4 regions of the Streptomyces sp. NPDC028991 genome follow, and region 4 is predicted to be linked to each of the others. Evidence: riboswitches for the same ligand, from Rfam matches in the RefSeq annotation. Region 4 holds a riboswitch; each other region holds the start of a gene.
What was found. Region 4 has a riboswitch for cyclic di-AMP ahead of ACZ4V1_RS10285 (M23 family metallopeptidase). Riboswitches for the same ligand answer to the same signal wherever they lie in the genome.

Region 1 (4,893 bases), on a different contig from region 4:
GGGCGCGGAGTCGGTGGCCCGGTTCGGGCGGTTCGCACTGTGCCGTGACGACCAGGGCTCCTCCTTCGGTCTGCACGAGCCGCCGAACGGGGGATGAACGCGGCCGTGCCGCCCTTCGGCCCTTCGGCGATGCGGCCCCTCGGCCGCTCGGCTTCGGCTGCTCGGCTTCACTCGGCTTCGGCCGTCGGCGAACGCCCGATTCCCGCGACATCCCCGCCCTCGTAACGTACGTCCTGTACATTTTTTACAGAGGTAGTGCAGCCGAAGACGTTCCGTCACGAGGAGGGGTCCGCCATGACCCGACCGTCCGCCCGTCACGTCCTGCCCGAGTTCACCGAGCGCACGAGTACCGGGAGCCGGACGACGGACCCGTACTCGAAACTACTGGAGGAGCGGATCGTCTTCCTCGGGACGCCGATCGACGAGACCTCGGCGAACGACGTGATGGCGCAGTTCATGCACCTGGAACACCAGGCCCCGGACCGGGACATCGCGCTGTACATCAACTCGCCCGGCGGCTCCTTCACCGCGATGACGGCGATCTACGACACGATGCGCTATGTCACCTGCGATGTGGAGACGACCTGCCTCGGACAGGCCGGCACGTCCGCCGCGGTGCTGCTGGCGGCGGGCACGCCCGGCAAGCGCGCCGTACTGCCGGGCGCACGAGTGGTCATCCGTCAGCCCGCGCTCACCGACCCGGTGGAGGGACAGGCCAGCGACCTGGCCATTCAGGCCGGCGAGTTGACCCGCGTCCGCGCCCGCCTGGAGGAGATCCTCGCGCGGCACACGGGCCGCAGCCCGGAGCAGGTGAGCGCGGACATCGAGCGGGACACCGTCATGGACGCGCAACAGGCCCTGGAGTACGGCCTGGTCGACCGCATCGTGGCCGGCCGCACGATCCCGTCCGCGGCACCCGGCGCGAGGTGACCCACCGATGCTGCCACCGGAGCTGCCGCCCCTGCCCGCCCTGACCCGCGCGGAGGCCGAGCTGATCGACCGGTACCTGGACGTCGTCGACCAGCTCGGCCGCATCAACCCCGCACGGGACGGCGACACCTACCGTGGGCTGCGGGCGGCCCAGGCGCTGGTCGCCAAGGCGACCGCCCTGCGCGACGCACTGGCGCTGATGCACCGGCGGGGCGAGACGGAACTGCACGCCGCCACCCTGACCCGGGCGCTGCGCGTACTGGACGGTGAACGGCGGACGGCACGCGTCAGCCTGCCGCCGCTTTCCGAAAGCTGAGGCGCCACGAGCCGAAACGGACCAAAAGGCGTACCCCCTTTCGGCGTAGCAACACCTCGGATTTCCGGCCGGCCCGGCTTGCGCGATCCCCGCGCCCGAACAGCGGAATGAGTCACTCCGCCGCTGGTCCCGGTGTCCGCAACGCACTCGACGATGACTCGAACGCAGCACCGCCCACCCGAACGGGTGAGTGGTGAGTAACAACACAAAGGGCACGTTCCGTTGGGATTTTCCCATGGGGCGAGACAAGATCCGTGACTGACGACAAGCCCCCGCCGCAGCGGCGGGGCGGTCCGGGCGGACGCCGAGTCCTGCCGCCGCCCGGACGACCGGTCGACAGGAGTGGATCGGCAGGAGTGGAGGACCCGAGCACAACGGGTCGCCGGAACGGTCGTCTCCGCGGGAGACGCGCCGGGCCGAGCAGCCCTTGGGGTGAAGCCGCACTCGTGTGGCCGGGCAACTTCGCCAGCCCGAATCCGACAGGTCATCCTTCACAGGCGGCTGACGAAGGGTTGCGCATGTCTGCGCTGAATCGTGTCCCGTCGATGATGGCCCGTGCCGGTACGGCCTCGGCCCTCACCCTCGCCGCCGTCGGCGGTTCCGTAGTGGTCCCCGGCGTCGCCTCCGAGGCGGCCGCCGCGAGCCATGCGACGAAGGCCCTCAAGATCGCTGCCTCCAAGAAGGGCGCGCCATACAAATGGGGCGCCGTCGGACCAAGCAGGTTCGACTGCTCGGGGCTGACCCTGTATTCGTTCAAGAAGGCCGGCAAGAAGCTGCCGCGCACCGCCGCCCAGCAGTACAACAAGACCCGTCACATCTCCGCCAAGAACCGCAAGACCGGGGACCTGGTGTTCTTCCACTCGGGCCGGAGCGTCTACCACGTCGGCATCTACGCCGGAAAGGGGAAGATCTGGCACGCCCCGAAGACCGGGGACGTGGTGCGTCTGCAGAAGATCTGGACCGGCAGCGTCTGGTACGGCCGGGTCAAGTAGCGCGCCCGAGGGGGTGACGGTGCCCTGACCCGCCGTCACCCCCTCGGGTGCGCGGTATCCGCATGCGGTGCGCCGGGGGCCGTCGGCGCCTCACCGCTGGGTCCCCTGCCTTCCCACGGCCCGTCCGACGGCCGTGGCCGCCGGTTCGGCGGGCACCGGGCCGCCCGGTGGCGCCCAGGGAAATTCGACGGAGATGGTCTTGCCACCCTCCCGGGTGGGCCGCACTCTCAGCTTGCCGCCGCATTCCGCCGTCAGCCAGCGGATGATCACCATGCCCCGGCCGTTGTCCTGCTGGACGGCGGCGGGCAGGCGCTTGGGAAACCGCGGATGGCTGTCGGTGACGCCGATGCGCAGCCGCTCGTCGCGGTCGAGCACGAGGCCCACGGTGAAGGTGGGTGACTGCCCGAACGTGTGCTGGACCGCGTTGGTCGTCAGCTCGGAGACGATGAGCCGGACGGTTTCGGACAGGTCGGTGTCCGGCGGCAGACCCCACTCCGCCAGGGTGCCGACCACATAGGTACGCGCTGCGGCCACCGAGGCGGGTTCGCTCGGCAGAGTGACGGATGCTTCCAGGTGGTCTGCCATGGCGACGTCGTCCCTTTCCCACGGGACCGCAGCCGGACACGGAGCGGATGGTTCGAGTACGGTCCCGGACTGGTGCTTCGCCGCCAGAGTGCCATCACAAGGCTCGTGAAGGGCGGCGATCCACCAAGATATGCATATATCTGTCGCTCGAAGCGGTGAACTCTGCGACGGCAGAGCGTATTTGGGCGACTCACAGGGAGTAAAGGAGTGGCCCATGCAGCACGGCCCCGTGGTGCGCCGTCGGAAGCTGGGCGCGGAACTGCGCGCCCTGCGCACGTCGGCGGGGATCACCAGTGGCGAGGCGGCCCGGCTGGTGGGCTGGCACCAGTCGAAGGTCAGCCGGATCGAGACCGGGACGAGCGGGGCGAAACCGGCCGACGTACGGTTACTGCTGGACGCCTACGGCGTGGCCGACGACCAGCTGCGGGAGCTGCTGGTGATGCTGGCCGGCTCCGACGACTCGGGGGGCCGCAACCACTGGTGGCACGCCTACCGAGGGGTACTGCCGCCGACCTACCGCGATTTCATCAGCCTGGAGTCCCAGGCCAGCGCGATGCGCACGCTGGAGACCACGGTGGTCCCCGGACTCCTGCAGACACCGGAGTACGCCCGCGCGGTGACGCGCGCCGCGGCGGACGGGCTGCCCGAGGAGCGCCTCGACACGCTGGTGGAGGTCCGGCTGGCCCGGCAGGACGTGCTGCGGGCGCAGCCGCCGCTCCGGCTGAGCGCGGTCCTGGACGAGGCGGTGCTGCGCCGGGAGGTGGGCGGACCCGGCGTCATGGCCCGTCAGCTGGCGCGACTGGTCGAGGCCGCCCGCCTCCCCCATGTCCGGCTCCAGGTACTGCCGTTCGCCGCCGGGGCGCACATCGGTGTCACCGGCCCTTTCGTAATCTTCTCTTTTTCGAGCACTTCTGATCTGGACGTGGTGGTTCTCGACCACTTGACGAGTAGCCTGCATCTCGAACGGAAAGAAGACCTAGAGGCCTACACCGAGGCCTTCAACGCCCTTCTGATCCATGCCCTTTCGCCCGAGGACTCGTTGGACTTCATCGCCGCGACCGCGGCAGGCGCGTAAGGAGGCACCATGACAGGCTCCATGACCGCACTCTCCCGGAACATCCCTGCCAGTACCGATCTGTCCGACGTGCGGTGGCTGCGCAGCAGCTACAGCACCGGAGCGAACAACTGCGTCGAGACCGCCCGGCCGTCGGCCGGCCCCTGTGCCGGACTGCTCGCCGTGCGCGACTCCAAGGACCCGGCGGGACCCGCGCTGCTCTTCTCCCCCGAGAGCTGGGCGTCGTTCACGGCCGGGGTCCACCGCCCCTGACCCCGGTACACCGTCTGGCGGCACACGGCCGTGTCACGCCGACTCATGGCCGCGTCTCGCCGATCACCCGTACAGCGCGTTCGATCTGCTCCCCGGAGAGGTCCGCACGAGCGGTCAGCCTGAGCCGTGAGATGCCGTCGGGTACGGAAGGAGGACGGAAGCAGCCCACGGACAGGCCGGCCGTACGGCAGTCGGCCGCCCACCGTACGGCCGCCTCCGGGGAGGGGGCGCGCACCGAGACGACCGCGGCGTCCGGACGTACCGCGGAAAGCCCCAGCGCGGTCAGACGCGCGTGCAGTTCGGCCGCCACCGCGCGTGCCCGCGCCGCTCGTTCCGGCTCGCGGCGCAGCAGGGTGAGCGCCGCCAGCGCCGCGCCCGTCGCCGCGGGGGCGAGGCCGGTGTCGAAGATGAAGGTCCGGGCCGCGTTGACCAGGTGCTCGATCACCCGGGCGGGGCCGAGCACGGCACCGCCCTGACTGCCGAGTGACTTGGACAGCGTCACCGTCACGACGACGTCGTCGGCGCCCGCGAGTCCCGCCGCGTGCGGGGCGCCCCTGCCGCCGTGGCCGAGCACACCGAGGCCGTGGGCGTCGTCGAGGACCAGCCCGGCGCCGTGCTCCCGGCACACCTCGGCGAGGGCGGCTAGGGGGGCCGCGTCCCCGTCGACCGAGAAGACCGTGTCGGAGACGGTGACGGCCGGCCCGTCGTGCGTCCCCAGTGCCTTGCGTACGGCGTCCGGGTCG
Region 2 (4,893 bases), on a different contig from region 4:
CGGTCGGCGTCCCACGCCCTGCGGTCCTGGACGCTCCGGAGCGACCACAGGTCGAGCACCGGGCAGCCGTAGCGGTCGGCGACGGCCCGGACGTGCCCGTTGTACGTGGCGATCTTCCCGCGCAGATGCTTGAGGACGGGCACCCCGCGGGTGTCGAAGCCGGTGGTCACCAGGACGGTGCCGGCCGCGACGCTCAGCGCGGCCACCGCCCGCTCGAACCGCTCGGCCACCTCGTCCGGATCGGTGCCGGGCCGGATGATGTCGTTGCCGCCCGCCGCGAACGACACCAGGTCGGGCGCGAGTTCGGCGACCCGCGGGACCTGCTCCGCCACGATCTGGTCGAGGAGCCTGCCGCGCACGGCGAGGTTCGTGTATCTGAAGTCGCCCTCGGGACGCCGGTCGGCGAGCAGCACGGCGAACCGGTCGGCCCAGCCGACGAACGCCCCGTCGGGGCCGGGATCTCCGACGCCCTCGGTGAAGCTGTCCCCCACCGCCACGTACGACCCGATCACTTCTCTGCTGTCACTCTTCGAATCGTCTGCCACGTCGGCCCACTATTCACCTTGAATGTGACCTACGCGACCGTAGGAAAGGGTTGACGGGCGGTGAGAAAGACCACGCCTAAAGTGTTCGTCAATTCCGGAATAGGCCGAAGGCCGGACCCGGGGATCGGAGTCCGGCCTTCGGTGGCGCGGAGGCCGCGCCAAACGGTCGTCAGAGGGAGACGCCGTGCGAGCGCAGGTACGCGATCGGGTCCACGTCCGAGCCGTAGTCCGGCGTGGTGCGGATCTCGAAGTGCAGGTGCGGGCCGGTCACGTTGCCGGTGGCACCCGAGAGGCCGACCTGCTGACCCGCCGTCACGGACTGACCGGCGGAGACGGAGAGCGAGGACAGGTGGGCGTACTGGGCGTAGTGGCCGTCGGCGAGCTGGATGACGACCTGGTTGCCGTACGCGCCTCCCCAGCCGGCGGAGACGACGGTGCCCGCGCCGACGGCCTTGAGCGACGTGCCGGTCGGGACGACGAAGTCCGTGCCGGTGTGGTAACCGCTGGACCACATGCTGCCCGTCTGGTGGTACGGGGTGCCGACGGTGCCGCCGGGGACGGGCGAGGTGAAGCCGCTGGTGGTGCCGGCGGACTGGGCGCTCGTGTTCGAGGAGTCCGAGGACGAGGTCTTGGCGGTGTCCGACGACTTCCCGGCGGACTCCGGCTTCTCGGACTTCCCGGCGGACGACTTCTCCGGCGCGGCGGGCTTCTCGGCCGCCGGCTTCTCCGACTCGGCGGACGACGGGGCGGACTCGGCGGCCCGCTCGCCGATCGAGAGCTTCAGGCCGGGGTGGATCAGCGACGGGTCCGAGCCGACGGCGTCGCGGTTGTCCGAGTACAGCTTCTTCCAGCCGCCGTCGACGTCCTGGTCGTCGGCGATCTTCGAGAGGTAGTCACCGCTCTTCACGGTGTACGTCCGCGAGTCCGAGTTCTTCTCGGTGCCGCCGGCGGCCTTCTTCGCCGCCGTCGGTATGGACTGCACGGTCTGCTCGGAAACGGACTGCGCGGGAGCGGCCTGGGCACTGGCGGCGCCCATCAGCGGGAGCGCGAGCGCGGCGCCACCGGTTCCGGCTACGGCGATGGTGCGGGTCAGGCGCATGGCCCTGGTACGGCGGTGCTTACCCTTCGCGGGCATGGCGAATTCCTCTCCGGCGCCTACGAGGTGAGCTGTCGGGTGCGAGCTGGAGATGCCCGGCCGCGCCGAGACGCGGCTTTACCCCAAGCCGTTCCGGGAACCGGAACAGGCGGTTGTACCTGTGGGTCCCCCGCTCCTGCCGTGTACGGGTGGTGGATGAGTGCTGGCTCCGGTCGGCGGCAGGATTAGGCGTCCGTCCGGATCGGTGGTGAACGTAAGGGACCAAGACGCGCAGGGACAAGCGAGGGGTTCCGATGACAGGTGTTCCGATTGATCCTTTACGGGGACCGCCGGTCACCCTCCGTCGATTCGCCCAGCGCCCTTCCACGTGAACAGCCTTGAAAACCGGCAGAATTACGTGAACATGACGGGCAACGCACGGTCACGGATATGACGCTGCTCACGCACCACCTCCCCAGTTCCTCTTATTCCAGCGCTAGTTGGAACGAAGGTGCCGATTCGGACAGAAGGCCCAGACGTGGCGCAGTCGGGCGACTGTGACACCGGGGGGCCGGCACCGTGTCGTATCGTCGACTGGTGCCCGTCGGCGAGCAGCGCGGACGGGGCGGAGTGGGAGGAGCCCCCGTGACGCAGCAGGTCCCGTCGACCGAACCCCAGCTGGCCGGTGTGCGCAACTTCCGAGACGTGGGCGGCCTGCCGACCGTGGACGGGCGGCGGGTGCGGCAGGGCGTGCTGTTCCGCAGCGGGCACCTGGCTCACGCCACCGGGGAGGACGCCGCGTTCCTGGCCTCGCTGGGCCTGCACACCGTCTTCGACTTCCGCAACGCGGCCGACCAGAAGCTCGACGGCCCGGACGTCGAGCTGCCGGGCGTGCGCAATGTGAACCTGCCGCTGAGCGATCCCGCCGACGGCGCCGAGTTCTGGAAGATGGTCCGCGACGGCGACCTCGACCAGCTGCGCGAGATCCTGGCGGACGGCAAGGGTGCCAACCGGATGATCGACTCCTACCGCATGATCATCAAGGAGCGCACGGCGGAGCACTCCCGGGTGCTGCACGCGCTCGCCGAGGACAGCGTCCCCGCCCTGATGCACTGCGCGGCCGGCAAGGACCGCGCGGGCCTGTCCATCGCGGTCACCCTGCTCGCCCTGGGCGTCGAGCGTGACGCCGTCGTCGACGACTACCTCAAGTCCAACGCCGCGCACCGCCGCTACAAGGTGCAGCGCAGCGGCTCCGCCGCCTCGGCCTACTCCCCCGAGGTCATGGAGCTGCTCAGCCCCCTCTTCGACGCGCGCGCCGAGTACCTGGCGGCCGCCTTCGAGACCGTCGAGGAGACCTGGGGCGGGGTCGACGCCTACCTGGAGAAGGGCCTGCGGATCACCCCGGAGACCCGGGAGCGGCTGCGCGAGCGCCTGCTGGACTGAGCCGCCCGCTCACCGGCTGTCGGCGCCGACCTCGAAGAGCAGGTAGATGAAGGCCGCGAAGACGTGCCCCACGATGAGGTAGATGAAGAGTCGCACCCACAGGGCGCGCGGGAACTTCTCCTGCGGGTTCACGGCGTTTCTCCAGGGGTGGGATGGACGGGCGTGGCGGCCGGGCCCAGGCACAGCGCGGCCGTCGGGCTCTGCAGCAGGGTGTGGACGAAGAGGAGCTCGACCCCGTCGGCATCCTGGGCGGCGATCCGGTGCGGGGTCAGCGAGTCGAAGTGCGCGCTGTCACCCGGGTCCAGCACGTGCACGGTGTCCCCGAGGCGCAGCCGCAGCCGGCCCCGCAGCACGTACAGCCACTCCTCGCCGGGGTGCACCCGCACGATGTCGCCCTGCGAGCCGTGCGGCACATGGACCCGCAGGGCCTGCATACCGCGACCGGCCCCGCCGGCCTGCCAGTACGTCCAGCCACCCGCGAACGTCGGTTCCATGGCGTCGGCGCGCACGACGGCGTCCCGGTCCGCGGCCGTCTCGCCGAGCAGCTCCGAGACGGTCGTACCGTAGACGCGGGCGAGGGAGAGCAGCATCGGCAGCGAGGGCTGGCGCTGGCCGGTCTCCAGGCGGGAGAGGTGGGCGGGCGACAGTCCGGCCGCACGGGCCGCCGTCTCCAGGGTGAGGGCGGCCCGGCGCCGCAGGGCACGCAGCTGCGGTGCCACGACGGACACCGCGCCCGCCGCCGCGTCCGGCGACGGCGGACCGGTCTCGTGGGAGGTCATGCCTCCATTTCAGCCCGAGAATTGCCTTGTGGGCAATTTTCTTGCCTCACAGGCAAAGTCGGCGCCGGATGCCTCGCTAACGGTTGGCCATCGCCTGTCTCACCAGGGTCTTCCCGAAGTCCCACATCAGGCCGCCGCCGTTGTGCGCGTCGTCCATCACCTCGGTGAAGGCGTCGACGAATCGGTCCGCGTCGCCGGCGTCGATGATCAGCGGCGGGATGAGCTTGATCACCTCGAGGTGGTCGCCCGACACCTGCGTCAGGATCCGGTGCCGTTGCAGCAGCGGCACCACCACCATCTGCGCGAACAGGCCCTTGCGCGCGGCCTGCAGCATCGTCCAGCGGCTGCGCAGCTTCAGCGACCTGGGCCGGCCGAACTCGATGCCGATCATCAGCCCCCGGCCCCGGACGTCGGCGAGCAGCTCGTAGCGGTCCACCAGCTCCGTCAGCCGGGACTTCAGCCGCTCCCCCACCGCGGCGGCGTTCGCGACGATCTCCTCGTTCTCCATCACCGACAGCACCGCGAGCCCGGCCGCCATGGCCTGCGCGTTGGACCCGAAGCTCGCCGAGTGGACCTGCACCCGGTCCATCGAGGAGAACACCTTCTGGAAGATCCAGTCCTTGCCCAGCGTGGCCCCCACCGGCACGTAGCCGCCGGACAGCGCCTTGGCCACGCACACCAGGTCGGGCTCGACGCCGTCCTCGTGCTGGAAGGCGTAGAACCTGCCGGTCCGGCCGAGGCCCGTCTGCACCTCGTCGGCGATCAGCAGCGCCTTGTGCCGGTGCAGCAGCTCCTGCGCGGCGCGCAGATAGCCGGGCGGGGCCTCGTGCACGCCCTTGCCCTGGACCGGCTCCACGATCAGCGCGGCCACGTCGCCGTGCTTCAGCTCCCGCGCCAGGGCGTCCAGGTCGCCGAGCGGGACGGCGGTGTCGGGCAGCAGCGGGGCGAAGCCGTCGCGGAAGCCGTCCTCGCCGTTGACGGACAGCGACCCGGTGGTCAGCCCGTGGAAGGCGTGCGAGCAGTACAGGACCCTCGGCCGGCCCGTCGCGTA
Region 3 (4,893 bases), on a different contig from region 4:
GGTCGCGGTGGAGAAACGGTCCCGGTCCTTCACCGCCATGTCCCCGCCTCCCGTCCACCTTCATGCGTCGCGTTCATGCGTCGCCATACGTCGTCATGGCCGTCATACGTGCGTACGTCCCCGCACACGGTACGGGACCGAGTACGGGGACGTACGTACGACGCTGCCTCCGAGGGGGTGCGGTCAGCCCTTGAAGCGCGGGAACGCGCTGCGGCCGGCGTACACCGCGGCGTCGTCGAGGATCTCCTCGATGCGCAGCAGCTGGTTGTACTTGGCGACGCGCTCGGAGCGGGCCGGGGCGCCGGTCTTGATCTGGCCGCAGTTGGTGGCGACGGCCAGGTCGGCGATGGTGACGTCCTCGGTCTCGCCGGAGCGGTGGGACATCATGCACTTGAAGCCGTTGCGCTGGGCCAGCTCCACGGCGTCCAGGGTCTCGGTCAGCGAACCGATCTGGTTGACCTTGACCAGCAGGGCGTTGGCGGCGTTCTCCTCGATGCCGCGGGCCAGGCGCTCCGGGTTGGTGACGAACAGGTCGTCGCCGACGATCTGGACCTTGTCGCCGAGCTTGTCGGTGAGAACCTTCCAGCCCTCCCAGTCGTCCTCGAACAGCGGGTCCTCGATGGAGACCAGCGGGTACGCCTCGACCAGCTCGGCGTAGTACTCGGTCATCTCGGCGGCGGTGCGCTCCTTGCCCTCGAAGGTGTAGGAGCCGTCCTTGTAGAACTCGGACGCGGCGACGTCGAGCGCGAGGGCGATCTGCTCGCCGGGGGTGTAACCGGCCTCCTTGACCGCCTCGAGGATGAGGTCGAGGGCCTCGCGGTTCGAGCCGAGGTTCGGGGCGAAGCCGCCCTCGTCGCCGAGGCCGGTGGCCAGGCCCTTCTTCTTCAGGACCTTCTTCAGGGTGTGGTACACCTCGGCGCCCCAGCGCAGGGCCTCGGAGAAGGACTCCGCGCCGATCGGGGCGATCATGAACTCCTGGATGTCGACGTTCGAGTCGGCGTGCGACCCGCCGTTCAGGATGTTCATCATCGGCACCGGCAGCAGGTGCGCGTTCGGGCCGCCCAGGTAGCGGAAGAGCGGCAGGTCGCTGGCCTCGGAGGCGGCGTGGGCGACGGCGAGCGAGACGCCGAGGATGGCGTTGGCGCCCAGCGAGCCCTTGTTGTCGGTGGCGTCCAGGTCGAACATCGCCTGGTCGATCAGGCGCTGCTCGGTGGCGTCGTAGCCGACCAGCTCCGGGCCGATCTGCTCGATGACGGCGAGGACGGCCTTCTCCACGCCCTTGCCCAGGTAACGGCCCGCATCACCGTCACGCAGTTCGATGGCCTCGAAGGCGCCGGTGGAGGCGCCGGACGGGACGGCGGCACGACCCGTGCTGCCGTCGTCGAGGCCGACCTCGACCTCGACCGTGGGGTTGCCTCGGGAGTCCAGGATTTCCCGGGCTACGACGACGTCGATGGACGGCACGAGCATCTCCTTCTTCAATGTGACGCTTCGGTGTGACGCGCGGGTCCACAGGACCGCAGCGGCTCTGCGGGACCGAGCCTAACCGGCTCCGGGCGATCGGCCAGCCGATCGCCCACCCGCTGGACAGAACCGAGAGTAAATTGTTTCCGAACGGAACAAAGACGTTCCCGGAAACCGGGGCGGGACCGGGCGGGGCCGGGGCGTGAAAATCCCGCCCCGGTGCGTACGGGGGAACACGCACCGGGACGGGAGCAAGGGGGCCGCTGCCTACTTCAGGTGCAGCTGCTGGCCCGGGTAGATGAGGTCGGCGTCGTCGACGATGTCGTCGTTCAGCTTGAACACCTTCGCCCAGCCGCCCTTGACGTCGTGCTCCTCGGCGATCGAGCTGAGGGTGTCGCCCTTGACGACCTTGTACTCGCCGTCGCCCTTCTCGACCTTCTTGCCGGTCGGGGTGGTGACGGTCTTCTTCTCGGCCGGCTTCTCGGCCTTCGGCTCGGCGGCCGGACGCTCGTCGGAGCGGGAGGCCTTCTGCTCGGTGGAGCGGTCGGCGGTGGAGCCGCCGCTCTCGCTCTGCGCGGAGCCGCTGTCCTGGCTCCCGGTGGAGCCGCCGCCGGTGTACGCGGCGTTCGACAGGCCGGTGCCGCAGACCGGCCAGGCACCCTTGCCCTGGCCCGCGAGCACCTTCTCGGCGATCTCGATCTGCTGCGCCTTGCTGGCCTGGTCGGCGGTGGCGGCGTACTGCGTACCGCCGTAGCCGGCCCAGGTGGAGGCGGAGAACTGCAGGCCGCCGTAGTAACCGTTGCCGGTGTTGATGGACCAGTTGCCGCCGGACTCGCACTGGGCGACGGCGTCCCACTCGGACGCGGTGGCGGCGGAGGCGTTGCCGGCCGCCATCAGCGGGGCGGCGACGGCGGCACCGGTGACACCGGCGACGGCGATGACACGGGTGGCCTTGGACGGACGGCGGTGCTTGCCCTTGCCGGAAAACAGCATGGTTGATCCCCTCACCGACGCCTGCGAGGTGAGCTGTCGGGTTCGGGCCGGTTGAGTTGCCCGGCCGGGTTCCTCGCGGAACTCGGCTCCACCCCTAGCCGCTCCGGCTCAACTGCCCGGTGCGGCACTTACCTTGGGTCCCCCGCTCCTGCCTTCGGCGCTTGCGCGACGACTGTTCCCGGACGGCCGCTGGCAGGATTCGGCGTTGCGGCAGCCGGGGCCCGCGATGGCGAGCGCTCATGACCGTAGCCACGCTCTCCGCGGATTTTCAAAGACGATCACGGCTTCTGAGACCTATCTCTCACGTGATCCAAAACGGACATACAGTCTCTAACCATGACGTGAACTGGCCCTACTTTTCGCCCGATTCGCCCGTGACCGTGAGCGTCTGACCGGGCAGGATGTGGTCCGGGTCGGTGCCGACGACTTCCTCGTTGCCGGCGTAGAGCGAGCGCCACCCGCCGTCGAGCTCCAGGGAGTCGGCGATGCCCCAGAGACTGTCGCCGGACCGGACCGTGTACGAGCCGTCCACGACCTCTCGCGACTCACCCTCGCCGCGCGAGGCGTGCCGCCCCGACGAGTCGGCCGCACGGCCGTCCGGCACGCCTTCGGCGGCGCTGCCGCCGCGGTGCTTGCCCGCGCCGGACTCCTCGGTGCCGGTGAGAGCCGAAGAGCCGTCATCGCGCCCCGACTTGTCCGATTCGCCACTCTCCGACTCCGGCGAAGCCGTGGATGAGGCGTCGGCACCCTGCTGCGAGCCGGCGCTCCCCGTCGGATCGGATTCAGGGGATGTGTCGGACTTGGTCGAATCCTCCCCGCCCGACGTGGAGTCGGAAGAGGGTGACGAGGACGCCGAGGGGGACGCGGGAGAGGAGGATGCACCGGACGTGGGATCCGACGACTCGCCCGAACCGGACGAGTCGGACAGGCCGGAGGAGCCGGACGCGTCGGGGGCGTCCGAAGTCTCCGGGGTCTGCGACCCCTTCGACGAGCCGTCACCCGCGCCGCCGACGGCGGAGGCCGAGTCGTTGCCCAGGCCCGCGAGCAGACCGCAGGTCGGCCAGGCGGCGATGCCCTGGTCCGCGTGTATCTTCTCGGCGACTCTTATCTGCTGGGAGCGACTGGCCTGATCGGGGCTCGGCGCGTACTCCGTACCGCCGTACCGCTCCCAGGCGTCCTGGGACAGCTGCAGGCCGCCGTAGTAGCCGTTGCCGCTGTTCTGGCTCCAGGCGCCGCCGGTCTCGCACTCGGCGACCCGGTCCCAGTTCGCCCCGTCGGCCGCGTGGACTCCGGTGGCTCCGAGAAGCGGGATCGCGATGGCGGAGCCGGTCACTCCGGCGGCGACGACCAGGGCGGGAGCCTGGCGGGGGCGGCGGTGACGACCGTTCCCGGAGAGCATGCGACGACCTTTCACGAGACTGCGGGGACCGCGCGGCGGATGATGCTCTGCGCCACGCTGATTCGTGAACGTATAGGCAGATGATCGCTTGTCACAAGTTCATGCCGCGTAGATCACGTGAAGATCACAGAGTTGAGCGCGTGTCACTTTTGCGTCGGCGCCGGACCGTTGCCCGCCGTTGACGGGACGGGTGTGAACGACACGGGCAAGGTGCGCAGACCGCGCATGATGAGCCCGCCGCGCCAGCGCAGTTCGGCCGGGTCCGCGGCGAGGCGCAGATCCGGGAGGCGCGTGAGGAGCGTGGCGAGCGCGGTCTGTCCCTCCAGCCGGGCGAGCGGGGCGCCGAGGCAGTAGTGGATGCCGTGGCCGTACCCGAGGTGCTGGCTGTCCCGGCGGGAGAGGTCCAGGGTGTCCGGGTCCGTGAAGCGCTCCGGGTCCCGGTCGGCGGCGGCGAGGACGACGAGGACGGGGTCGCCGGCCGCGATGTCCTGCCCGCCGATGGTGAGCGGGCGGGTGGCGAAACGCCAGGTGGCCAGTTCCACCGGGCCGTCGTAGCGCAGCAGTTCCTCGACGCCGGTCTCCAGCAGGGCGCGGTCTTTGGCGGCGAGCGACGTCTGCAGGCGGGCCCGCTGCCCGGGGTGGGTGAGCAGGGCGTACGTGCCGTTGCCGATGAGGTTGACCGTGGTCTCGAAGCCCGCGAAGAGCAGGATGAAGGCCATCGCCGCGGCCTCGTTCTCGGTGAGGTGCTCGCCGTGGTCGGAGGCGCGGATGAGCCCCGAGATGAGGTCCTCGCCGGGGCCGGGCTCGGGGGGCAGCGCGGCGCGCTTGCGGTGGATGAGGTCGGCGAGGTAGCCCCGCATCTTCTTCACCGACCGCGCGACCCCGCCCCGCGGTCCGCCGCCGTGACGGATCATCATGCCCGCCCAGTCCCGGAAGTCGTCCTGGTCCTCCCGGGGCACGCCGAGCAGGTCGCAGATGGCGTAGATGGGCAAGGGGAAGGCGAACTCGTGGATCAGGTCGGCGCTGCCGGTGCCGGC
Region 4 (4,893 bases):
GACGGCTACCTGGACGACACCGGCCCCGAACGGCTCCTGCTCTCCTCCCCGGCCGACTTCGACCGCGTCGACGAGGTGCGGGCCTCCGTCGACGCGATCCTCGTCGGCGCCGGCACGATCCGGGCCGACAATCCGCGTCTGCTGGTGAACTCCGCCGAGCGGCGGGCGGCCCGGGTCGCGGCCGGGGAGGCGGAGTACCCGCTGAAGGTGACGGTCAGCGCCACCGGCGAGCTGGACCCGGCGGCAGCGTTCTGGCACACGGGTGGGGAGAAGGTGCTCCTGACCACGGACGACGGCGCCCGGCGGGCCCGCGCGCTGGGGATCGCCGCCGACGTCGTGCCGCTCGGGGCCGCACTCGACTGGCGCACGGCGCTGGAGTACCTGCACGACCGACGGGGCGTGCGGCGGCTCATGGTCGAGGGCGGCGGGACCGTCCACACCCAGCTGCTGCAGCGGGAACTCGCCGACGAACTGCAGCTCGTCCTCGCGCCGCTGTTCGTGGGCGACCCGGACGCGCCCCGGCTGTTCGGGCCCGGCGCCTACCAGAGCGGGCGGCTGCGGCTGGTGGAGTCGCGGCGCATCGAGGACGTGGTGCTGACGCGGTACCTGCCCACCGCCCCCGGCACCGGCGACCGCGTCACCGCCGCCGACCGGCACTGGCTGGAGCTCGCCTGTGAGCTGGCGGAGCTGTGCCCGCCGTCGGAGACGGCGTTCAGCGTGGGGGCGGTCGTGGTCGCCGCCGACGGGACCGAGCTGGCGCGGGGCCACTCCCGGGAGGGCGGCGACCCCGTCGTGCACGCCGAGGAGGCCGCGCTCGCGAAGGCCGACCCCGCCGATCCGCGCCTCGCGACCGCCACCGTGTACAGCAGCCTGGAGCCGTGCGCCCGCCGCGCCTCCCGCCCCGCGCCCTGCGCCCGGCTGATCCTCGACGCCGGGGTGCGCCGCGTGGTCACGGCCTGGCGCGAGCCGGACACCTTCGTGCCGGGGGCCGACGGCAGCGGGGTGCTCGCGGCCGGGGGCGCCGGCGTCGTCGTACTGCCGGAGTACGAGCAGCGGGCGAAGGCGCCGAACCGCCACCTGGAGGGGTAGGGGGATACGGATGTGCATTCCACCCCCGGGATGACGTACAGTAGAGACACAACGGCGCGGGGTGGAGCAGCTCGGTAGCTCGCTGGGCTCATAACCCAGAGGTCGCAGGTTCAAATCCTGTCCCCGCTACTCAAGGCCGAAGGCCGGAATCCATGAGGATTCCGGCCTTCGGTGCGTTCACGGACGTGATCCCGGCACCCGCCACCCTCACCCGACCGGCCCCCACGGCTCGCCCCCCGCCCCCGCTCCGGGAAACCTGGGGGACGGGACGGCAAGCGGCGCGGACGTGCGGGGTGGCGGGAGACGAGTGGTGCGGCCAGGTGACGTGGACGACGAGGGAGCCTACGCCCGGGCCGGCGGCCGGCTTCCCCGCGATCCCGTGCCCGACCCCGGCCTCGGTGACCGGCCGGAGCCCCTGCCGGTCACCGAGGCCACGGGGCCGGTGCGGCGGTGGCGGGCCTCGTACGGGCGGACCTTCTTACGCCTGCTCCCCGTGCTGCTGATCGTCGTCGCCATCCTGTACGACATCTTCACCCCGAGGTACTTCACCGCGGGCCCCCTCTACACGGCCGCGCCCCTGGTCGCCGCCCCGGTCTACTCACGGCGCGGCACGGCGCTCACCGGCCTGGCCGTGGTGGCCGCCGTCGTCGGACTGCAGCTCGGCAAGGGCGTCATCCACTACGTCGACTCGCTCACCGAGTTGATCACCATCGCCACGGTCGCCGTGCTCGCCGTACTCGTGAACGGCTTCGTCCGCCGCACCGGCGAGCGTCTCGTCTCCGTCCGCGAGATCGCCGAGGCCGCCCAGCGGGCCGTGCTGCCGGAGCCCGCCGAGCGGATCGGCGGTTTCGAGATCGCCGCGTGCTACGAGGCCGCGCAGGCCGACGCCTTCATCGGCGGTGATCTGTACGCGGTGCAGGACAGTTCGCACGGCATCCGGCTCATCGTCGGCGACGTGCGCGGCAAGGGCATGGGCGCGGTGGCCGCCGTCGCCGTCGTGATCGGCGCCTTCCGGGAGGCCGCCGAGCAGGAGGCGACCCTGGAGGCGGTGGCGCAACGGCTGGAGCGGGCGCTGGCCCGCGAGGGCACCCGGCGGGAGGGGCTGGACGCCTTCGAGGGGTTCACCACCGCCGTGCTCGCCGAACTCCCGCACGGCGACGGGACCGTACGCATCGTCAACCGCGGCCATCCGCCGCCCCTGCTGCTGTACGCCGACGGCACCCTGCGGCCGCTGCCCGCCCGCGAGTCGGCGCTGCCGCTCGGCATGGGGGAGCTGGGCGTGTGGCCCGACCGTGCGGAGGAGGCCGAGTTCCCCGGTGGGGCCACGCTGCTGCTGTACACCGACGGGCTGTCGGAAGCACGGGACACGCGGGGGGAGTTCTACGATCCGCACGTCCGGCTGGCCGGCCGGGTGTTCCGGCACCCGGTGGAACTGCTCGACACCCTCGCCGACGACGTGCGCCGGCACTCCGGGGGCGGCATGGCCGACGACATGGCACTGCTCGCCGTACGACGACCTTGATCGATATCACCGGACGTGACGGACCGACCGCCCTCCGCATAACAACTGATACACCGTCAGAAATTTGTGATGGAAGGGGGAATACCGAGAGCCGGTCAACTCGCCCGGTTTTCACCGGTCACGAGGCGTACGTCCCGGCCGGATTCGTTAATGATCAAGAGGAACGGCTTGGAATCCGAGCCTCACGTCTATTAACGTTCGATAACGCAGCGCGGTCGTCCCAGCCGTCACAGAAGGCGGCTCCGTGCGCACGCGCCGAATCCCGCAAGGGAACCGGGGAACCACCACATTGGGGTGAATCGCTCGTACGACGCCGTGGAGACACGGCGGATATACGCGCGTAGGAGACCTTCCTGCTCCGAACCCGTCAGCTAACCCGGTAGGCGAAAGGAAGGAAAGGAGTACGCCCACGTGGCGTCCAACCGGCCTGCCCCCGAGGCCCCGTTCGTGCCCAGCGGGCACGACACCGACACCTTCGGCTACGACGGCTACCGCACCGAAGAGGGCCCCTGGGAGGAGTGGAATCCCACCGCGGACTCCATCCGCCCCGTACGCGGCCGGCACCGCGTCGCCAAGCAGCGCGGCGGACTCGCCCGCAGCTCCACCGTCCTCGGCGTCGGTGTCATAGCCGCGGTCGGCGCGGGCGGCATGGCCAGCGCGCAGACCGGCAAGCCGCCGGTGTCGATCTCCGTGCCGGACCTGCCGAACGTCGGCTCGCTCATCTCCGACGAGGAGGAGCCGGAGCCGGAGGGTTCCACCACCCCGCTCAGCAGCATCGCCACGGTCTCCGCCGACACCACCTCGGAGAGCACCACCGACGCCGGCGAGTCGCTGCGCGCCCGGATCCTGGCGCAGGCCGAGCAGCAGCAGGCCCAGGTCGAGACCAAGGCCGCCGCCGAAGCCGCGGCCGCCGCCGAGAAGAAGGCAGCGGAAGCCGCCGCCAAGGCGGAGAAGGAGGCCGAGGCCAAGGCCGCCGCCGCCAAGAAGAAGGCGGAGGAGGAGGCCGCGAAGAAGGCCGAGGCCGAGCGGCTCGCGCAGCTGGCCAAGCAGTACACGCTGCCGACCTCCTCGTACACGATCTCCTCCACCTTCGGCCAGGCCGGCGCCTACTGGTCCTCCGGCCACCACACCGGCCTCGACTTCGCCGCCCCCACGGGCACGCTGCTCAAGGCGGTGCACAGCGGCACGATCACGTCGGCCGGCTGGGACGGGTCGTACGGATACAAGACCGTGCTCACCCTCGACGACGGCACCGAGGTCTGGTACGCCCACCAGTCCTCCATCAGCGTCAGCGTCGGCCAGAAGGTCACCACCGGTGACGTCATCGGCCGTGTCGGCGCCACCGGCAACGTCACCGGCGCCCACCTCCACATGGAGGTCCACACGGCCGGCGGTGGCGGTATCGACCCGATGGCGTGGCTGCAGAGCAAGGGCCTCACCCCCTGATTCCCGCCTCACCCCCGATTCCCGCCTCGCGCGCTGCCCGTCTCCGCTGATCCCCGGCGGTCCTGACGGCGTCCCCCCGACGTCAGGGCTGCCGGTGCGCGATGGGCGGTTTGCGGGAACTTTGCCCCGTTTCCGGAATCGCCCCGTCCAGTACGGTCGTTGACGCAGGACATGACTTCTCTGCGCAAACTCGGCTCCTCCGACCTGGAGGTCTTCCCGCTCGCCCTCGGCGGCAACGTCTTCGGCTGGACCGCCGACCAGGACACCTCCTTCGCCGTCCTCGACGCCTACACGGCCGCGGGCGGCAATTTCCTCGACACCGCCGACTCCTACTCCGCGTGGGTCGACGGCAACAGCGGCGGGGAGTCCGAGACCCTCATCGGCAAGTGGCTCGCCTCCCGAGGCAGCCGAGGCGACGTCGTCCTCGCCACCAAGGTCAGCCAGCACCCCGAGTACCCGGGACTGACGGCCGCGAACATCAAGTCCGCCGCCGACGCCTCGCTGCGCCGCCTGGGCACGGACCACATCGACCTCTACTACACCCACTTCGACAAGCCCGAGGTGCCGGTGGAGGAGATCATCGGCGCGCTCGACGAGCTGGTGAAGGCGGGCAAGGTCCGGCACATCGCCGCCTCCAACATCTCCGCCGAGCGGCTCGCGGCGTCCCTGGAGTTCTCCGACCGAGAGGGCCTCGCCCGGTACGTGGCCCTCCAGCCGCACTACAACCTGGTCTCGCGCGAGACGTACGAGGGTGAGCTCCGCGAGCTCGCGGAGCGCGCGGGCCTGGCCGCCGTGCCGTACTACGCCCTCGCGTCCGGCTTCCTCACCGGCAAGTA

Region 1: linked by a shared signal. The riboswitch ahead of ACZ4V1_RS09505 (C40 family peptidase) and the one ahead of ACZ4V1_RS10285 (M23 family metallopeptidase) in region 4 are both predicted to bind cyclic di-AMP.
Region 2: linked by a shared signal. The riboswitch ahead of ACZ4V1_RS14425 (M23 family metallopeptidase) and the one ahead of ACZ4V1_RS10285 (M23 family metallopeptidase) in region 4 are both predicted to bind cyclic di-AMP.
Region 3: linked by a shared signal. The riboswitch ahead of ACZ4V1_RS20160 (transglycosylase family protein) and the one ahead of ACZ4V1_RS10285 (M23 family metallopeptidase) in region 4 are both predicted to bind cyclic di-AMP.

Annotation. Positions count from the first base shown of each region.
Region 1 is NZ_JBVHVP010000003.1:411,483-416,375, forward strand. It holds gene ACZ4V1_RS09490 (VOC family protein) at 1-97, shown strand, start outside; gene ACZ4V1_RS09495 (ATP-dependent Clp protease proteolytic subunit) at 295-930, shown strand; gene ACZ4V1_RS09500 (hypothetical protein) at 938-1,246, shown strand; cyclic di-AMP (ydaO/yuaA leader) riboswitch at 1,617-1,761, shown strand; gene ACZ4V1_RS09505 (C40 family peptidase) at 1,765-2,238, shown strand; gene ACZ4V1_RS09510 (ATP-binding protein) at 2,329-2,823, opposite strand; gene ACZ4V1_RS09515 (helix-turn-helix domain-containing protein) at 3,038-3,898, shown strand; gene ACZ4V1_RS09520 (DUF397 domain-containing protein) at 3,920-4,150, shown strand; gene ACZ4V1_RS09525 (8-amino-7-oxononanoate synthase) at 4,194-4,893, opposite strand, start outside.
Region 2 is NZ_JBVHVP010000005.1:394,607-399,499, reverse strand. It holds gene ACZ4V1_RS14430 (SGNH/GDSL hydrolase family protein) at 1-512, opposite strand, end outside; gene ACZ4V1_RS14425 (M23 family metallopeptidase) at 715-1,680, opposite strand; cyclic di-AMP (ydaO/yuaA leader) riboswitch at 1,683-1,842, opposite strand; gene ACZ4V1_RS14420 (tyrosine-protein phosphatase) at 2,266-3,063, shown strand; gene ACZ4V1_RS14415 (DUF6126 family protein) at 3,073-3,195, opposite strand; gene ACZ4V1_RS14410 (helix-turn-helix domain-containing protein) at 3,192-3,842, opposite strand; gene ACZ4V1_RS14405 (aspartate aminotransferase family protein) at 3,919-4,893, opposite strand, start outside.
Region 3 is NZ_JBVHVP010000009.1:164,551-169,443, reverse strand. It holds gene ACZ4V1_RS20170 (FtsB family cell division protein) at 1-39, opposite strand, end outside; gene eno (phosphopyruvate hydratase) at 184-1,464, opposite strand; gene ACZ4V1_RS20160 (transglycosylase family protein) at 1,732-2,457, opposite strand; cyclic di-AMP (ydaO/yuaA leader) riboswitch at 2,461-2,627, opposite strand; gene ACZ4V1_RS20155 (transglycosylase family protein) at 2,810-3,856, opposite strand; gene ACZ4V1_RS20150 (cytochrome P450 family protein) at 4,000-4,893, opposite strand, start outside.
Region 4 is NZ_JBVHVP010000004.1:18,196-23,088, reverse strand. It holds gene ACZ4V1_RS10300 (dihydrofolate reductase family protein) at 1-1,089, shown strand, start outside; tRNA gene ACZ4V1_RS10295 (tRNA-Met) at 1,145-1,218, shown strand; gene ACZ4V1_RS10290 (PP2C family protein-serine/threonine phosphatase) at 1,400-2,611, shown strand; cyclic di-AMP (ydaO/yuaA leader) riboswitch at 2,855-3,012, shown strand; gene ACZ4V1_RS10285 (M23 family metallopeptidase) at 3,023-4,057, shown strand; gene ACZ4V1_RS10280 (aldo/keto reductase) at 4,229-4,893, shown strand, end outside.